2 regions of the Marinomonas sp. IMCC 4694 genome follow, and region 2 is predicted to be linked to the other one. Evidence: riboswitches for the same ligand, from Rfam matches in the RefSeq annotation. Region 2 holds a riboswitch; the other holds the start of a gene.

Region 1 (3,412 bases), 530 kb from region 2:
AGCCATGATGAAGTGAGTTGTGTGAACAATGTCATTCATCAAAAGAAACGGAGCGAACCATGAACGAGCATAGCAAAAAAGGCCAGGTATGTACTCTCGGAGTTGATTTGAGCAAAACCAGCTTTCAATTGCACGGCGTAGATAACCATGGGAAGGTGGTTTTCAGAAAAAAGCTCAGCCGTAGCAAGCTGTTACCCTGCATCGCTAATCTTCCACCTTGTGTCATTGGCATTGAAGCCTGTGGCGGTGCGCATTATTGGTGCCGTCAATTTACGGCCTTGGGGCATTCGGTTCGTATTATTGCCCCTCAATTTGTTAAACCCTATGTCAAATCAAACAAGAATGATGCCGCAGATGCAGAGGCAATTTGTGAAGCGATCCAGCGCCCGAGTATGCGCTTTGTGCCTACGAAAAGTATTGAGCAACAGGACATCCAGAGCATTCACCGTGTGCGTAGCCAAGCGGTTGCCCGAAGAACGGCGCAAGCCAATCAGATCAGGGGGCTACTGATAGAATACGGCATTATCATTCCCAAGGGGATTTCTTATGTTCGAAAACACATCCCCCTTATTCTCGAAGAGAGAGACAATGGATTAAGTGATGTATTTCGGGCCTTGCTCAGCACGCTCTACGATGAGATGGTTCATTTAGATGATCGGATTGAGGCACTTGAGTTACAACTGGCAACCATCGCCAAAAACCATGACGATTGCCAACGTTTGCTCACCATTCCGGGCGTCGGCCTGTTGAGCGCCACCGCACTGATCGCGGCGATTAGTGATGTGACCGTGTTCAAAAACGGCCGTGAGCTGGCCGCTTGGCTTGGGCTGGTGCCTAGACAACATTCCACCGGAGGAAAACCCACCTTGCTCGGCATCAGTAAGCGAGGGGATACCTATCTAAGAACCTTGATGATCCATGGTGGCAGGACGGTTGTCAGGGTGGCCGACAAACATGATGATCGCCGTAATCGTTGGGTGAAGGAGCTTGATAACCGCCGTGGTAAGAATATTTCAGCCGTTGCGGTCGCCAATAAAAATGCGCGTATTGCTTGGGCGGTCTTGAGTAAAAAGGAATCTTATCAGGCAGCAGCCTGATCCCGACCGAGTTGGTCATGAGATGCAAAGAAAAGTTAAACAGAAAAGCGGTTAACAAGGTAGATCAGCAACGAGTTGCGTGGATAAAGTACAAGTGATGGCATAAAAGGTAAGACCTGCGTTCCTAAAACCTGCTAGGGTCTAGGGCTCATAGAGGCCGATCATCTGATGAGGTAGGAGCGAGCGAATTCCATCAGGGCCAGAGGTTACAAAAACCTCAGTTAAAGGCCGGATATATGGAAGCAATATCTTTCTGTCATACCAGTAACTTTATCTTGCATCGCGGGATGGACCATATATGACCCAGATGGCACCTTATGTTAGAGTACGCATCGTTACAGGTTGTTGACCTAAGTTGTCAGCAATAATAGGGAAGTCAGTGCAATTCTGACGCTGCCCCCGCAACGGTAAAAAAGTCAAACTTTGCCAATCAGCCACTGTGGTAAACCATGGGAAGGCGGTAAAGCCTGCATTCGCAACTTTTGAGTCCGGAGACCTGCCTGTAGCTGGGGGTTCCGCGTAAGCTGGAGCCAAATGTCACCACTGTGCGGGCGTGCTCAGTGCAACAGTAGATCTTATTTTATGAAAACTCCATTTCCTTCTCCTTCGTTCACGAGAACCCTCGTGGCGCTTAGTATCGTGTCTGTTCCTTCACTTCATGCGAATAATTCACCAACAACATCGTTCACTTTATCTCCTCTAGTGGTAACGGCGACGACAACCGAACAAAATCAAGCTGACTCATTAGTTTCGGTAACTGTGATTGACAGGGATGCGGTGAACAAACAGCAGCCTCAGGAACTCAGTGAGTTATTGGCGAGTCAGCCAGGTATTGATATCGTCACGAATGGGGGGTATGGCAAAAGCACAAGCATTTATACCCGAGGGTCGAGCAGTACAGGCACAAAGCTGTTAATTGATGGTGTGCCAATCCAATCGCATTCAACGGGGTCTTCTTCATGGCAATACCTGCCCATGTTCCAAGTTGAGCGCATTGAAATTGTACGTGGACCTAAGTCTTCTTTGTATGGCTCAAGTGCGGCAGGGGGCGTTGTGCAAGTGTTTTTCCCTGAAGCGAGTCAAGAAACGCAAGCGAATGTATCTCTAGGCGGCGGGTCTTTTAATACCCAACAGGCGAGTGCCAGCGTTTCTGGATTATCAGGAGACGCAAGCTATCTTCTTTCAGTGGGTACGTTCGAAACTGATGGGACAGTAGTCAAAGAGCATGCGGGTGATATGGGATATTCAAATGACAATATCTTTACCCGCCTTGGTTATGAATTTGATTCGGGTGCCTATGCGAAGGTTTTTATTATGCGTGCAGAAGGTCAGTCGGACTACACTACCTCTACTGGTAGTTTGCGCAGCAATGACTTTGTGAATCAGGCTATTGCATTAACGAGTGGTGTCGATTTGACAGAGGACTGGCAGTCTGAAATTCAATTGCGAGAATCCCGTGATGATTCTGATGTTCTGAATGACAAAGGAGTCAAGACGAACAGTTATTTTTATAGCCGCTCGCGAGGTGTACGTTGGAGTAATACCTTATCACAAAGTAATCATAAGCTGGTTTTTGGAGCTGAGCACATTCAAGATGACTTTGAGGGCTCTTACACTAAAGAACGAACCAGTAAGGGGGTATTCGCTCAGTCACTGTCTCAGTTTGGGCAAGCCAGTGCTCAGTTGAATATACGTGCTGATCGATACGACGAGTATGATACACAAACTACTGGCGGCGTTGCTTTGGGTTATCAGATTGACGATGTTTACTCAGTCAGAGCAAGCTGGCGTACTTCTTTTACTGCCCCAACATTTAACTCAATGAATGCGGAAAATTGGGGTTATACGTTAACGAATGAAATTCGTCCGGAGACTTCAGAATCATTTGAAGTTGGCTTACGTGGTGACTATCAAAATAGCTATTGGGATGTGGCGGTTTTTCAAGCCGATTATCATGATTTAATTACATGGAATTACCCTACGGTTGGTAATATTGAATCGGCACGAGTTCGAGGGTTAGAGCTTTCAACCGGTCTGCAAATCGAGTATTGGTCATTTGCTTTAGCGGCTACCATTATGGATACAGAAAATTTAAGTGCTGGTGCTGAAAAAGGAAATCGATTAGCGCGCCGTGCCAATAAAAGTGCTCGAATTGATGTAGATCGACATTTTGCTAATAGCACTCTTGGCTTCACTGTAGCGAGTTATGGTGAGCGTTATGATGATGCCAAAAACTCAGCGCTATTAGCGGGGTACGGGGTGTTGAATCTGCGAGCTAGTTATGACTTTGCGACGGATTGGAGTGCCGAGTTGAG
Region 2 (3,412 bases):
CGTGATCGTGGCCGAAACATTGCCAGACAGCTTAGACACTCGAGCGCTACTCAGGGAAGAAATGCTGGTCACCATTGCAACAGACCACCCTTTTAGCCAACTGGACAAGATCTCGCCAGAAGCGTTTTTTGACGAAGAATTAGTGATGTTTAAAGAAGGATTCTTTCATCGGCGCATCGTCGATAAATTGGCAAAAGCGTGTCAACGAACGCCTAAAATTGGCTTCGAAACCAATTTGATTCCGCTGATTAAGTCCATTACTCAACAAGGCTTTGGCGTGTCTACTTTGCTGGCCATGGTCATTGAAGACGACGACCAACTGATCACTCGCTCGTTTGACCCGCCCATTTGGCTCGATCTCAACATCGCTTGGCGTAAAAATAGTTACCTATCTAAAGCCAACCGCGCTTTTCTCGATTTTGTGATTGAACACAGTCAAAGCGAACGTCAGCGTGTTTAGAAAACAAAAAATACCCAAGTAGCGCAGCGACTGCTTGGGTATCTTACCGTTTGGAATGCTAAAACCCGTTGATCAGTGAAACAAGCGCGCTTCAATCAATGTAGATTTTTTGAAACGTTGGAGGTTTTTTGCACTCGCTAGTACCGCAAGGTCTAACAAGGGCTCAAGCAAAACCACGCTCAGGTACGCCATACCAAAGGTCGCCACTGACGCTAGATTCTCAGCACCAAAACCTTGTCCATAAAATGCCCAAAACGCTACCCAAGCTACGATGCCGCCTTGGTAAGTCAAAGACAATTTGAATGCTTGTTGGTAGCTAATATCCACGTAAGCAGTATTGGCCGCAATCGTGCGACGCGCAACCACAGACATAGCAAACAATGGCAACAACAATGTGGTCACATTCATACCGTATTGAGGCAGGTCAAACTGCGCCAACAGAACGCCTTGAGTGAGTAATCCCAAAATAAGCCCAATGGACGCCGCCGCTGGACCAAAGATCAGAAACAAAGTTGAACCCAAAATAAGATGCACTTCGGAGACACCCACCGTTTGATGGGGCAATATTTCAAAAAAAGCAAACACAAGCAGCGTCGTGAATACACTGCGCCCCACCAAGGACATAAATCCGTCTTTTTTGATCATGTCGATGGACGCTTTCGCAGAAAAGCCAAACGCCGCTAACGCCGTAGCGTAACTTAAAACAATTTTAGCGCCGTCTACAACGCCTGGTTCAATATGCACAATGTGCCTCCAAAATAAATGTCATACACACCCGTATGATTCAAATTCAACGACTTTTAATACAACACACGTTGCTCATAAAAAGCCCAACAATAAAGGCCGGTCTCCGGACTCATCAGCGTAGGGGAATACTGTGTTTTTGCGATTCTCATTCCTTCCCATAATCAAACAGTGGCAATAAGAAAAAACACATCGCTGATCTACCGTTGCGGGGGCAGCACAGGCTTTGTTCAAACTCGCACCTGTTTCCCGTTTCACTCGTATTTGAGCACCTTTACAAGAATCGATAAGCACACTAAATAGCGTGCTATCGCAGGCTGGAAGCCTAAAGTTTTATGAGAGGTTAAGCAACCAATCAAGAGCAAATAGTCATGCCAGCAAGAATACTTTTCATGCTCATCAGAACGCGACTCATCCACAGCCCACTTAATGCATGGTATTTTCTGACTATAATCTAAAAAAACACACAAAAACATTCTAAACAACCAAGCATATTACTTAAAAAGACGTTCAGACCAGACAGTTAAGCCCGCGGCAACGCTACCAAAGTGGTCCCCGTCTAGTACGGGGATATCGCCAATTCGCTGCTGAATCGCCGCACGAATAACAGGCGATTTTGCTGAACCACCGGTCATGTATATCACATCCGGCTTTTCACCAGCTTGCTCTATCGCAGCCGACATCAAGCTCAACATTTTTTCCAGCGGCGACGCAATAGAAGCCGCTAATCTGTCACGAGTGATGTCCGCACTCAGTCCCGCTTCAATGTAATTTAACAAGACGTTATGCTCGTGGGTGTCAGACAAGGCGATTTTGGCTTCCTCTGCACTTCGCACAATGTGGTAATTGTGCTTTTCTTCACGCATACGCATAAAGCGTTCGATCAGCTTGGGTTGCGCCGCGTCTTGACGCATCTGAGTAATCTGATGCTTTGTTTCCATACTGTTAAACGTCGCAATCGCCGACACATCATTGGTCGTGATCGCGTTCCAATACATCTGCGTTGGCATGGGCAAACCGGTTTTTAACAAAGAATCCATACCAAACAACGGCATGAGATGTTTACCGGCAATTTGTATGTCTAAATCGTTCCCGCCGACACGCTCACCGGTATGAGCCAAAAAGTCACCGCGGCGATCGTCTTTTTTGACGTAATCTGGCCCCATTCGTACCATGGCGCAGTCGGTGGTGCCGCCACCGATGTCGACCACTAACACGGTTTTGTTGTCGGTCATTTTGACCTCAAAATCCAACCCCGCCGCGATCGGCTCATACAGAAATTCGATTTCTTTGAATCCCGCCCGTTTGCCCGCGGTGGTGAGTATTTCTAAGGCCTGTCGATTACTCGCTTCGGCGTCTAAGCCTTGAAAGTTCACCGGACGACCGATCACAGTGTGGGTGATCTCAGCGCCTAGGCTTTTTTCCGCACGTTGTTTGATGTTTTGCATCATCAAGGTCACGATATCTTCGAAAAAATAGATGTGCTCCGCACGCAGGCCGGTGCCACCCAAGAACGACTTGGGGGATTTCACAAAGTAGCCTTCTTCCGGCCATTGGAAATATTCTTCAAACGCCGCACGACCAAAAAACACCGTTTGATCGTCGTCGGCGATGTCTTCTTCATAACGTGCACGCTTCGCTCTAGTCAGCGCGTTTTGTCGTAACTGAGCAAAGTCATGGCGCGCAGTCATCCCTTGCATGCCACGCCCGACCGCTTCTGTAATTAGGTCTCGGTCTAACGCATAAAGCGTAGAGGGTAAAAAAGAATGATTGCCTTCCAATGCCACCAAACGCACCGCTGAGTCTTGCACAATACCCAGGGCGCAGTTCGATGTGCCGTAATCAAATCCACAAATCATCTATGTCTTACCTAAAATTACCAATAAAATGGCCGCGCAAGATAGCAGAAAACGCGGGCATTATCACTTTGAATATCACATACATAGCGTTATACAAATGGCGCTACGCCAATAAGAGCAAGGTGCAAATGAAAGGCAATCATGATCCAAGACACCATCGCGAACACCAACGAGACAATATTAGGTCGAAGACTCGATTTATCGGACGTTTTGTACACCACACCCGCTTTGCGGTCTCGACGGCGATACACAGCAAAGCCCACAATCGCCCATACCAAAAAGCCACCAAACACCATGACATCCGCCAAAGTGCCATTACTAAGCAAATGTGCAAGCGCCCAAATTTTCA

What was found. A riboswitch is a leader RNA that binds a small molecule or an ion and turns the genes downstream of it on or off. The one in region 2 is predicted to bind cobalamin.
Region 1: linked by a shared signal. The riboswitch ahead of FXV75_RS07655 (TonB-dependent receptor domain-containing protein) and the one ahead of FXV75_RS05290 (energy-coupling factor ABC transporter permease) in region 2 are both predicted to bind cobalamin.

Annotation. Positions count from the first base shown of each region.
Region 1 covers NZ_VSRV01000001.1:1,668,479-1,671,890, forward strand. The annotation lists gene FXV75_RS07650 (IS110 family transposase) at 60-1,097, shown strand; cobalamin riboswitch at 1,420-1,616, shown strand; gene FXV75_RS07655 (TonB-dependent receptor domain-containing protein) at 1,722-3,412, shown strand, end outside.
Region 2 covers NZ_VSRV01000001.1:1,141,947-1,145,358, reverse strand. The annotation lists gene FXV75_RS05295 (LysR family transcriptional regulator) at 1-460, shown strand, start outside; gene FXV75_RS05290 (energy-coupling factor ABC transporter permease) at 533-1,204, opposite strand; cobalamin riboswitch at 1,284-1,495, opposite strand; gene yegD (molecular chaperone) at 1,699-3,063, opposite strand; gene FXV75_RS05280 (NnrU family protein) at 3,153-3,412, opposite strand, start outside.